2 linked regions of the Peribacillus sp. FSL E2-0218 genome follow. The protein of the gene in region 1 interacts with the protein of each later gene in a pairwise test. Links are inferred from orthologs where the notes say so. Each region holds a gene or a part of one and is shown in the gene's direction. Other genes may lie near its edges. The genes, in order: ftsL and MHI53_RS00375.

Region 1 (6,389 bases):
AAAAACGGAAAGCCGCACAAAAAAACGTATCCTTCCTATCAGCCTTATAAAACGATGGTATCGGATGTGGAGCTTGAAACGGAAAAGGCAGAGAAGTGGTTCGAAGAAATCATCGAAACCTATGGAGAAACGGCCTTTACGAATAAACTCCTGATCAATATGAAAGAAACGATTAAGGAATCGAAAACCTTTGTCGACTTTTTTGCCCGCCTGATACATGAGTGGTTCCATGAATATGGTCTATTACTCGTGGATGCAGCAGATCCCGACTTAAGGCAAATCGAGAAGGGTCACTTTGTATCGATGATCCAAAAAAGTGAGCGGATCGCTGAAGTGGTCGAGGATCAACAAGCATTCATGCAGGCAAAAGGTTATCCGAAAATGATCGAAATGGATAGACACGCCGCGAATTTATTTTATTATGATCCAGAAAAGAAAGATCGATGTTTACTGGAGCGTGTAGAGGGCGGCTTCAGCGGTAAAACCGCGGAGGCATCGTTTTCGGAGGCGGAACTGCTGATGATAGCCCAGAATCATCCTGAACGGCTAAGCAACAATGTCATCACACGTCCGCTTATGCAGGAAATGCTATTTCCGGTATTGGCCTTCATTTCCGGTCCGGGGGAGATTGCCTATTGGGCCGAATTAAAACGTGCCTTTGAGTTGTTTTCGATGAAAATGCCGCCAATCATCCCTAGGTTAAACATCACGATTGTAGAACGGGGTGTCCTAACCGATTTAGAAGAAATGGAACTTACTTTGGAAACTGTTTTGACTGAAGGAACCGCCAATGCTGTAAAACGGTACTTGGAAGCAGTGGAAGATGAGAAAACGGCTGATCTCTTCGGGAAACTGAAATCACAGCTTGAAGAGAATCATAAAAAACTCTCAGACCATGCTGTTTCTTTAGATAAAGGGATTGAGCCGATGCTGAACAAAAATATGGAATTCATCCAAAAGCAATTGGATTTCATATATGGGAAAATCGGTGACCGAACAAAGGAACGTCATGCGGTTACATTGAAAAAATATGAACGGATCGCCCATTCGCTTTTTCCGCTGGAATCGCCTCAAGAGCGGATCTGGAATGCTTTTTATTACCTGAATCAATATGGAACGGAATTCATTAGCGATATCATGAAGCTGGATTACCAATTCAATAATCAGCACAAACTGATTTTCATTTAGAAAAACGAGCCGTTTTGGGAATGGTGGCGGATTAAATTTCATGCTGCATAGCGTTGCTGAATGCCAACCCCTGTCGAAGGTTAATAAATGGAAAAAAGGATGAATGCTATAGCCTGTCTAGGTTTGTAGTTTAAGGGGGTTCGGATTGGAAAATTCCGAACCCCCTTTTATGTTCAGAGATTGGCTCTGCTAAACCACTTACGGTCAGCCATTTTTCAGGTGCTTTCATGTAATTGGTCCTTACAGTTTTGGAAGCGGAATGGGAGCCTCGGACCCGCATGAAGTGGTCCAACACACTTGCTCTTCTTGCGAAAGAAACCTTCTTTTATTCGGGGGTGTGCATAGGGTAAGGAGGTGGGATTTCTTTGTTGAAAATAGTGTTCAATAACTTGTAAGTTGGCCGATACAAAAACGTTATGGTCTGCGGTCGCTTAGAATGAAAGGGTAAAAGTGCAACAAAGTGGTTTGGGACGGAAGGTGCGAGACTCCTGTTGCAAAGGTTACGTGATGCCCCCCCAGGCACCCGGACCGACCGTTGAAAACGAGTGCCTTTCATTAAAATCCTTCGAATGTTGCACACGTAAACTTCGCAGGTATTCATCGAGTTTGTCCACAGGATGAAAGACAGGTGCTAAAGCCTGTCTTTTTCTGTTTCCTGGACACCTGTCAGGCATTGCTTCGACAGGAATAGCGGGACTGCGTCCTAGTTTGAGTCCATTCGAGGGAAATGCACGGTTCTTTGAAAAAATTGGCTAAATAAAAAAGGCATTGAAAAGAAGGGAATTATTACTTGGAAGGAGAAAGTAAAAACAAGTGGAGAAAGGTGGGGGATTGTGGTACATTGAGATTAGAATGTGGGGGTAATGGGTATGTTCATGGGAGAGTACCATCATAACATCGATATTAAGGGCCGTTTGATAGTCCCAGTGAAATTCCGGGACAATCTCGGGGAGCAATTTGTATTGACCCGCGGACTCGATCAATGTTTATTTGGTTACCCTATGGAAGAGTGGAAGCTGCTTGAAGAAAAGCTGAAAGCCTTGCCTTTAACAAAAAAAGATGCCCGGGCCTTTACCCGTTTTTTCTTTTCTGCAGCGACAGAATGTGAAATTGACAAACAAGGGCGAATTAATATCCCCACGCCGCTTACTTCATATGGCCAATTGGAAAAAGAATGTGTAATTCTTGGTGTTACCAATCGTATTGAGATTTGGAGCAAATCCCTTTGGGAAAACTATTTTTCAGCTTCGGAGGATTCTTTCGCTGAGATAGCAGAAAATATGATTGGCTTTGATATTTAAGGCTGCCCTCAGAAATAGAGTCACTCAATAACCGATTGGAAGGATGTCTAGCATGTTTCAACATACGACAGTGTTATTAAAAGAGACGGTTGATGGATTGAACATCAAACCTGATGGAGTTTACGTAGATTGTACACTAGGAGGAGCCGGTCACAGCGAATACTTGCTTTCACAGCTCTCTGACAAGGGCAGGCTTTATGCTTTTGATCAGGATGAAACGGCGATTCGGAATGCTAAGGAAAAACTGGAAAGCTATGGTGAACGCATCGTGCTTGTTCCTAATAATTTTAAATACTTGAAAGAAGAGTTGAATGCCAGGGGAATCGAGAAAGTCGATGGGATCCTATACGATTTAGGAGTGTCATCGCCTCAATTGGATACACCGGAACGGGGTTTCAGTTATAACCATGATGCTCCTTTGGATATGAGGATGGACCAAAGTGCGGCCATTTCTGCTTATGATGTCGTGAATTCTTGGTCATTCCATGATTTGATGAGGATTTTCTTTCAATACGGAGAAGAAAAGTTTTCCAAGCAAATCGCCAGGAAAATAGAAGCGGCACGCGAGATAAAACCGATTGAAACGACATTCGAGCTTGTGGAGCTGATTAAAGAAGGGATCCCAGCACCTGCAAGACGTAAAGGCGGACATCCTGCAAAACGGGTATTTCAAGCAATCAGGATCGCCGTGAACGATGAGCTTGGCGTCTTCGAGGATTCCCTGGAGCAAGCGATTTCGCTTTTGGATATGGAAGGCAGGATTTCGGTTATCACATTCCATTCACTTGAGGATAGGATTTGCAAAACGGTATTTAAGAAAGCGAGCAGCATGCCGGACCTTCCGCCTGGACTCCCTGTCATACCGGATGAATTCAAACCAACCCTAAAAATCATAACGAGAAAACCGATATTACCTTCGGAAGATGAATTGGAAGGGAATAACCGTTCACGTTCGGCTAAGCTAAGAATTGCTGAAAAGCAAAAAATATAGAAAAAATCAGTAAGGGGGAACAGGAATGAGTTCCATAGCCAAAAAAATGCAAGAACAGCAATATGAAGACCAACATCAGCAACAGACACAAACAGTGGTCATCCGTAAGGCGAAGATATCCATTGGTGAAGTTTTCTTACTATGTGCCCTTGCTATTATGGTTGCTTTTATGGGAGTGAAGATCGTTTCCAATCAAGCGGCCATTTATGAAACGAATAAAGAGATCCAGCTTGTTGAGTCGAAAATTGACGAACAGGGCAAAGTGAATGATGATTTGAAAGTGCAAGTTGCCGAACTTAGTACATACGAGAGAATTTGGAAAAAAGCTGCAGCGCTTGGGTTCAAGTTAAATAAGAATAATGTGAAGGGTGTGCAGTAATAATGCAGAAACAAAAAAATATGAAGCATGGGGCAGCCGGATTATTCTTCTTATTCGGCCTGCTCTTTTTTGTTTTAATTTGCCGCTTTTTATATATTCAGGTGACAGGAACAGCAGGCGGGGAAGTGCTTGCTTCGAAAATCGAAAAGAAATACGAGAAAAAACAGGTGATAGAGGCAAAAAGGGGCAGCATCCTCGATACAAAGGGGGAAGTCATCGCCGAGGATACTTCATCTTATATCTTAAGAGCTGTTCTCAGTGACAAGGAACCTAAGCACGTCGAGGATCCGGAAATGACCGCGAGCAAGCTTGCTAAATATATTGACATGGATGAGCAGGAAATTTATGAGCGTCTTACCAGTAATAAAAAGGCTTATCAAGTCGAATTTGGCAGCGCGGGCAAGGATTTGACCCAGGTCGTCAAACAGAAAATCGAAAAAATGGAGCTGCCGGGCATTACATTCGGAAGGACGAATAAACGTTTTTACCCGAATGGAATTTTCGCATCCCATTTGATAGGGTATGTGGAAAAGGATGAGAAAACGGGCGAGATGGCCGGTAAGTTCGGCATTGAGAGGTATCTCAACAAAGAATTGAAGGAAACGAACGGGAAGCTGACGTATGACAGTGACTCATGGGGATTGCTATTACCGGATGCGAAGGAGAAAGTGGTTGCCCCGGATAATGGCAATGATGTCATGCTGACCATCGACAAGAAAATCCAAACCTTCTTGGAAGATTCATTGAGCAAAGTGCAGGCAAAATATGATCCCGAGCAAATCATAGCGATCGTATCCAATCCTAAAACGGGAGAGATTGTGGCGATGGGACAAAGGCCCACCTTCCATCCGACAACGAAAGTCGGGCTTACGGATACATGGCGCAACCTTGCCATTGAAGAAACCTTCGAGCCGGGATCAACGATGAAAACCTTCACGCTTGCGGCGGCTGTTGAGGAAGGAGTCTTCAAACCGAACGATAGTTTTGTAGCGGGAACCTATAAGGCCGGTTCAGGGGAAATTCATGATCATAGTGGAATCGAAAGAGGGAAAAGCATGACGTTTCTTGAAGGGGTCCAACGTTCTTCCAACGTCGCTTTCGCAACACTTGCCATGGATAAGATCGGTGCGGATACTTTCAGGGAGTATTTGACGAAATTCGGGTTCGACAACAAAACGGGAATCGATTTGCCGAATGAAATAACCGGTAAAATTCAATATAAGTACAAGCTTGAAAAAGTGACCACTGCCTTCGGGCAAGGTTCGACCGTCACCCCGATCCAACAGATCCAGGCTGCTTCCGCCATAGCCAATGACGGAAAGATGATGCAGCCTTATGTGATCAAAAGCATTTCCGATCAGGATACAGGCAAGGTTTTGAAAACGACAAAGCCGAAAGTGACAGGGAACCCGATTTCAGCAGAGACTGCCAAGCAGGTGCGTGACTATTTGGAAACGGTCATTTCTGCGAAAAAGGGGACAGGAAGCAAATATGCCATCGACGGATATGAAGTCGCAGGAAAAACGGGTACTGCACAAATTGCCGGTCCGACTGGAAGATATCTGGAAGGGAAAAATAATTACGTATTCTCCTTTTTAGGGATGGCTCCAAAAGATGATCCGCAATTGGTCATGTACGTGGCAGTGAAGCAGCCCAAGCTGGGTGCTTCTTATGTCGGAGCAGACCCATTGTCAGAGATTTTCAATCCGGTCATGCAGAATAGCCTGCAATATTTAAACATCAAGCCATCTGATGTGAAAAAACAAAAAGCGATTGACATCGCCGACTATACCAACCAACCTGAAAGCTCCGCCGCCAAGGAGCTGAAGGAACTTGGTTATGATGTAAGCACTATAGGGAGCGGGCGTAAAGTGCTCGATCAATCCCCGAAGGCTGGGAGCACGCTTCTGCAGGGCGAAAAAATCATCTTGAGAACGGAAGGTGAAATGAAAGTTCCGGATATGACAGGGTGGTCCTTGCGGGACGTCATGAAATTCGCTAATGTCGCCAAACTGGACCTCAAAACGACAGGAACGGGATATGTGAGTAAACAGAATCTCCAGGCAGGGAAAAAGGTGAAGGAAGGGGATTCCTTCCATATTGAATTATCCCAGCCAGAAGGGGCTACTGAAGATATCCCGAAAGATAAAAAAACCGAATGAGCAATGAAGGGGGGAATCCATCCGGGTTCCCCCCTTCATTTTTTTGAAGGTTTCTTAGTCTAGCATCAAGTAGACAAGCATATATTGAAGCATGTATGAAATGGAGGTGCCTGTTTTTGCGTGTTTCGAATGTTACTGTCCGAAAACGGCTGGCAATCGCATTGGCAGTGGGTATCGTAGTTTTTTTTATCATTGATATCCGCTTGGGAATTGTACAATTCTATCTAGGTGATAAGTTGACGGGGCTCGCTAAAGATTCCTGGAGCAGGAATATTCCTTTTGAGGCTAAGCGGGGAGAGATTTTGGATCGCAATGGTGTAGAGTTGGCAACGAATATTTCCGCCCCAACGGTCTATGTCATCCCAAGG
Region 2 (6,596 bases), 1.5 Mb from region 1 along the record:
CCGGCAAATTTCATCAAGATATCCAAAGCCTTGGTCTTTCAAGGGCTGGCGTTCTGTATAACGGGGCTGATCCTTATCTTGTTTCAGTTTGTCGACTCGCTGCACCTCTATTCCTTATTAAGGGAAACGGGAATGGGGGAAAATGAAGCCAAAGGCTGGAAAGGGGTTTATGACCGTGGGCAGCCCTTGCTTCAGCTAGGGACGGTTGCGGCCAATTCTTTTGCATTGGCGCTTGTACCTGTCATATCCGGATTTGTCCAAAAGCGTGATGAACAAGAATTATTCAATAAAATCAAATTGGCGCTGCGGGTAAGTGCTTCGCTTGGACTAGCGGCAGCGGTCGGCCTGGCAGTCATGATGAGTCCGGTCAATCATATGCTGTTCACGGATGACAAAGGGACGGTTACATTAGCCATTTTTTCAATATCGATATTATTCTCCTCCCTCATCATGACCGCTGCAGCTGTGATCCAAAGCCTCGGTTATACGGTCATGCCGGTCGTCATTACGATTATAGGGGTGTGCTGCAAGTGGGCGTTGAACCTTGTTTTAGTGCCCCAATACCAAATTGCCGGGGCGGCCTCGGCCACGGTACTGGCCTTTATGATCATGTCTGCATTATTTTATGCGGTATTGAGGGTGCATATCAAAAAGCCACTAATGGAGAAGAGATACATATTCATCATCGTAAAGAGTGCGGTCTTCATGAGTGCGGTGGTTCTGTTATATAATGCCTCGTTTCACTTGATGTCCTCAGGAGAGGGCCGGTTGCTTGCCACGATCCAGGCGCTGATCGGAGTGGCGATCGGGGCAGCCGTCTTTGTGGGGACCGCCATACGTGCAGGTTTGTTTGAGGAAGAAGAACTTTCGCTTATACCTTTAGTATCGAAGCTAAAACGATTCATAAAAACGAGTAGGGGGTAAATACCCATGAATGAGATAACGATAATCGGCCTTGGTGCAGGGGACTTGGACCAGCTTCCGCTAGGGATTTATAAAAAATTGACACAAGTCCAACAATGCTTCTTAAGGACGATCGATCATCCTGTGATCGAGGAATTGAAAGCGGAGGGCATCCGTTTCACGGCTTTTGATTGGATATATGAAAAGCACGACCAATTTGAAGCGGTATATGAAGAAATTGCCGAAACATTATTACAAGCGGCTTTGAACCAGTCCGTTTTATATGCGGTTCCGGGTCATCCGATGGTTGCGGAAAAAACGGTCCAGCTTTTGCTTGAAAAAGGGCCTGCGCTTGGAGTGGACATAAAGCTGGAAGGTGGACAAAGCTTCCTTGATCCCTTGTTCCAAGCTGTTCGCATCGATCCGATCGAGGGGTTCCAGCTATTGGATGGGACGGATCTTTCGGCCAATGACCTGCATATCACCCAGCATATGATAATCGGCCAGGTGTATGATGCATTCAGCGCTTCGAATGTGAAGCTTACTTTAATGGAGAAGCTCCCGGATGACTATGAGGTCTTCATCGTAACAGCGGCAGGCAGCAGCAAGGAAAAAGTGACAAAATGCGCTCTGTTCGAGCTTGATCGTCAGTTGGAATTAAGTAACTTGACGAGTGTATATGTCCCTCCTGTCAGAGAAGAAGCGCTGCAATACCGCGAGTTTTTCAAGCTGCGGCAAATCATTGCCCAGCTTAGGGGACCTGACGGTTGTCCTTGGGATAAGAAACAAACGCATGAAAGCTTGAAGAAATACCTGATAGAAGAGGCATACGAGCTTATTGATTCCATTGATGAAGAAGATGATGAGGGCATGGTCGGCGAGCTTGGGGATGTCTTGCTTCAAGTGATGCTCCATTCGCAAATCGGTGAAGATGAGGGCATGTTCACGATAGATGATGTGATCGAGGGCATTACGGCCAAAATGATTCGACGCCATCCCCACGTATTCGGCGATGTTGAAGTGAATGACGAGGAAGACGTAATGGTGAACTGGCAGAAAATCAAAGCGGAGGAGAAAGGCAGCGAAATAACGCTCCAGCCTTCCATATTGGATGGAATCGAGAAATCCTTGCCCAACTTACTTCGCGCCGAAGAATATCAGAAAAGAGCTGCAAAGGTTGGCTTTGATTGGGACGAGGTTTCCGAAGCATGGAAAAAGGTTATAGAGGAAGTGCATGAATTAGAAGAAGAAATGGTATCTCCGGATTGTGATGTGGAAAGAATTCAATCGGAGCTGGGCGACCTCTTTTTTGCGCTTGTCAACATTTCACGTTATTATGACATACAAGCGGAGGAAGCCGTCTACCAAGCGAACCGGAAATTTCATCAGCGTTTTACATATATAGAACAATGCATCCTAAAGACAGGCAAAAAGTTTGAGCATCATTCTTTGGAAGAGCTGGATTCATACTGGGATGAGGCAAAGGCTAAAGGACTTTAATCAAGGGGGAGAATAAGAATGTCGATGAGATTGGATAAATTCCTGAAAGTATCAAGGTTGATCAAGCGCCGCACACTTGCGAAGGAAGTTGCGGACAAAGGGCGGATCACGATTAACGGGCAACAGGCAAAAGCGAGCTCGAATGTGAAGGATGGCGACGAATTGACTGTACGTTTCGGTCAAAAGCTGGTGACGGTACGAGTCGATAAAATCCAGGAAACGACGAAAAAAGATGCGGCAGCAGAAATGTATACGATCGTTAAGGAAGAAAAGCTGGCAGAGGAGTAAGGACAAGCTTGGTTCTATTTCCCTTCTTACGGACATACACTTGTACAAAATCAGTGGTACTGTGAGGGATGAAAAAATGAGCCAATTTATTGAACCGAATGCTGGTTATACAAAGGGAACGATCCAAGAGCATGATGTAACGATGAAAGGCCGCCGTTTACTGGAAATTACCGGTGTCAAGCAAGTGGAAAGCTTTGATAATGAAGAGTTCCTGCTCGAAACGTCAATGGGATTCCTATCGATACGGGGGCAAAACCTGCAAATGAAGAATTTGGACGTTGATAAAGGCATCGTATCCATTAAAGGGAAGATTTTCGACCTTGTTTATCTGGATGAGCAATCAGGGGAGAAGGCTAAAGGCTTCTTTGGCAAATTGTTCAAATGACCTTAACGATCCAATTTTATACGTTGCTAGCGATGATTGGCATGGGCAGTGGTTTTGGAGCTGCCCTGGATACGTATAGCCGGTTTCTAAAGCGTTCCGAGAGGAAAAGGTGGATTGTGTTCATCCACGATTTCCTTTTCTGGATCATTCAAGGTCTGCTTATCTTTTATGTTTTATTTTTAGTGAACGAGGGAGAGTTTCGCTTCTATTTATTTTTGGCCTTATTTTGCGGTTTCGCTGCATATCAAGCATTGTTCAAAGGGTTCTATCAGCGGTTGTTGGAGTTATTGATACATCTGGTGATAAAGTTGGCAAGATTTATCACCAATTCTGTTCACATGCTGATATTTCTTCCGATAAAATGGGTAATAGTATCCATAATAGCCATCGTGATGGGGCTAGGCAAATTCGCCTTCGCATTATTGAAATGGGCAGGGAAAATCGTTCTCTTTATTTTAAATGTATTCTGGAAGCCAATAAAATGGATGTTGACCTATATGTGGAATTTATTGCCGGTTTTTGTTACGAAAAACGTCGGGAAGTTTTATAATAAAGGAAAAGGGATTTTATTGAAAATAAAGAATTCTATAAGTAGAACGCTCAATGGATGGAGAAATAAAAAGAAATGATGAGAGGAGTGATAAAATATGAGTAGCCTTCGTAAAAGGAAAGTGGCAAAAATAGAAAATGCCTACGTCGCCCAACAAGAGAAAAAAGTACAAACAGTAGAAAAAAAGAGGCGCGGTCTAATGCGTAGACTAACTCTTTATTCAGTTTTTGCGGCTCTCTTTTTAATTTTGGCTGTTACCACCCTCGTTACGCAAAATGCTGCACTTGATGAGAAAGTTCAACAGAAGAAGGAAATGCAAGTTAAGCTGGCTAAATTGGAAAAAGACGAAACCCTTCTTAAGGAAGAAATCGTCAAACTTAATGATGACGATTATATTGCGAAAATAGCCAGACGGGATTATTTCCTATCGGACAATGGCGAGATCCTTTTTACGCTTCCAAAAGGTAAGGAAGATAGTGACTAATATTGACACTGTTTTTTTACTTTCGTTATAATATAGTATGAAGAGATTTTTTAACATTTCTAAGGAGGAACATTTTTTTTATGTCAATCGAAGTAGGCAGCAAGTTACAAGGTAAAGTAACAGGCATTACTAATTTTGGTGCATTTGTAGAGCTCCCTCAAGGTTCCACTGGTCTTGTCCATATCAGTGAAGTGGCTGATAATTATGTCAAGGATATCAATGACCATTTAAAAGTGGGCGATACAGTTGAGGTGAAAGTCATCAATGTGGAAAAAGATGGCAAGATTGGCTTGTCCATAAAAAAAGCGATAGACCGTCCTGAAGGAGAGCAAAAACCTGCATACACACCACGTCCGCGCCAAGGAAGAGGGAATGACAGCCGTTCCAAAGACTTCCGCTCAAAAGGTAACAGTTTTCAGCCAAAGGAAAACTTTGAGCAAAAAATGGCAAAATTCTTAAAAGATAGCGAAGACCGCTTAACGACCCTCAAACGTAGCACCGAAACGAAACGGGGAGGTCGAGGAGGAAGACGCGGATAAAACTGCTGCTGAAATAATAGATTAGCAACTTTTCCTGTGAATACTTTCATAGTGTAGATAAAGGCAGGCAGCTTGCTTGTCTTCTTTTAATTGTATCTAAGTTTCCGTGAATCACGCCAAAAAAAGCGCTCCTGTACACTAGTGTGCAGAAGCGCTTTTTCTTGTTTTTTGGGATGACCCGTACGGGATTCGAACCCGTGTTACCGCCGTGAAAGGGCGGTGTCTTAACCGCTTGACCAACGGGCCAGGAAAGAAAGTAAGGATAGCGGCAGAGGGGATCGAACCCCCGACCTCACGGGTATGAACCGTACGCTCTAGCCAGCTGAGCTACGCCGCCATAATGGTAAGTGCTACTGAAGCACAAGTTATATCTTACATTCGTGAGCAAAGAATGTCAACAAAAAAAATAAAGATTATCTATATCCATTTTCCTGATGATTTATTCATGTTATTTTCCGCAAAAATAACCTAAAAACTTTGCTTTTCTTCAAAAAAAAAGGAACGCCCGTTTCTGTATTGGGAAAAACCGGACAAAAACCTGTATACAAATGATTGTTCAAGAAGAATTTCGTCGAACGTTTTTCCAATACGCTTTTAAAATTCTGACAAAAAAATGACAATGGCCTCTTTATAATAAAAATCACTAATACGAATGGGGTGTTGAAATGGAAAAAGTAGAAAGACCAATGTTGGAACCTCTTGGAGATGTTCAATTAAAAGAAGCGAAGGCAGGGGCCATCAATTGGATCCAGCAGCTGCAAATGAAATCGGAGGATATATTCATAAAGAAAGGCATTTCTTTAGCCATTATCGGTTTTTTATTAGGACGGGCATTAATCCTCTCGCAACTGGCACCATTTGGACTTCCGTTTTTCGCAGCCGTATTCCTTATGAGACGTGACAGGGCTCCGCTGGCATTATTCGGATTGATTGCAGGGGGGCTCACCGTTCACTATTCCAATAGTTTAATCATATTCGCGTCGGCGTTCCTGCTCCTGCTTTTTCATAAGATCAAGAAGCCCGCCGTCGAAGGACAATTCAAGACGATGTCGATGTACGTATTCGCTTCAATGTTCCTGGTCAACCTGGCCGAGCAATATCTGGTGTTCCGAACGATTCAGCTGTACGACCTTATGATGATAGGGGTGGAGGCGGGACTTGCCATGATATTGACCTTGATCTTCATCCAGTCGATTCCGCTGCTGACGATCCGGACAAGATCCCAATCATTGAAGACGGAGGAAATCGTCAGTATCATCATCTTGCTGGCGTCGGTGATGACCGGAACGATTGGCTGGATGATATATGATCTATCACTCGACCATATATTCTCGCGATACTTGGTACTTCTCTTCGGGCTGGCAGGAGGGGCCGCCATAGGCTCCACTGTAGGTGTAGTAACCGGACTGATATTTTCCCTTGCAAGTATTTCCAGCCTTTATCAAATGAGCCTGCTTGCTTTTTCCGGCCTGCTTGGGGGGCTGCTGAAGGAGGGACGGAAAATAGGGGTCGCTAGCGGCCTCTTGATCGCCACATTACTGATAGGTCTATATGGCGAGGGCACCAATAATATAATGGTCACACTTTATGAATCACTTGTTGCCGTTGCGTTATTTATATTGACGCCATCATCGATCATCAACAAAATAGCGAAGCATATACCGGGAACTGTTGAGAATTCCGATGAACAACAGCAGTATGCCCGCAAGGTGAGGGATGTTACCGCTCAAAGGGTTGAGCAGTTCTCACATGTATTCGAGGCGCTCTCGAATAGCTTCTCCCAAGTGGATGAAAGGGGGAGATTGGAGGAAGATGAGAAGGAATTCGATTATTTTTTAAGTAATGTGACGGAAAAGACATGCCAGCTCTGTTTTAAAAAGGAACAATGCTGGGCCAAAAACTTTAATACAACCTATGACGGCATGCAGGAAATCATGCTTCAATTAA

Evidence for each region.
Region 2: the proteins of ftsL (region 1) and MHI53_RS00375 interact in binary tests that used the Bacillus subtilis proteins (3 or more experiments, as listed by UniProt). The link is inferred for Peribacillus sp. FSL E2-0218 from one-to-one orthologs.

The regions. Positions count from the first base shown.
Region 1 is NZ_CP150304.1:1,606,202-1,612,590, forward strand. Bases 2,454-5,182 are described here. They hold ftsL (cell division protein FtsL), read left to right. Parts: upstream 2,454-3,505; coding sequence 3,506-3,859; downstream 3,860-5,182. Other genes in these bases: mraZ (division/cell wall cluster transcriptional repressor MraZ), read left to right, coding at 2,454-2,489; rsmH (16S rRNA (cytosine(1402)-N(4))-methyltransferase RsmH), read left to right, coding at 2,542-3,480; MHI53_RS07785 (penicillin-binding protein), read left to right, coding at 3,862-5,182. Also shown: bacillithiol biosynthesis cysteine-adding enzyme BshC, read left to right, coding at 1-1,188; more of mraZ, read left to right, coding at 2,058-2,453; more of MHI53_RS07785, read left to right, coding at 5,183-6,021; MHI53_RS07790 (stage V sporulation protein D), read left to right, coding at 6,138-6,389. UniProt on the Bacillus subtilis protein: Essential cell division protein that may play a structural role. Probably involved in the regulation of the timing of cell division. Also required for sporulation.
Region 2 is NZ_CP150304.1:69,646-76,241, forward strand. Bases 2,481-5,416 are described here. They hold MHI53_RS00375 (septum formation initiator family protein), read left to right. Parts: upstream 2,481-3,723; coding sequence 3,724-4,110; downstream 4,111-5,416. Other genes in these bases: MHI53_RS00360 (RNA-binding S4 domain-containing protein), read left to right, coding at 2,481-2,691; yabP (sporulation protein YabP), read left to right, coding at 2,768-3,076; yabQ (spore cortex biosynthesis protein YabQ), read left to right, coding at 3,073-3,705; MHI53_RS00380 (S1 domain-containing RNA-binding protein), read left to right, coding at 4,191-4,649; spoIIE (stage II sporulation protein E), read left to right, coding at 5,315-5,416. In the rest of the region: MHI53_RS00350 (polysaccharide biosynthesis protein), read left to right, coding at 1-924; mazG (nucleoside triphosphate pyrophosphohydrolase), read left to right, coding at 931-2,403; more of MHI53_RS00360, read left to right, coding at 2,428-2,480; more of spoIIE, read left to right, coding at 5,417-6,596. UniProt on the Bacillus subtilis protein: Required for vegetative and sporulation septum formation. Required for the activation of genes expressed under the control of the sporulation transcription factors sigma F and sigma E.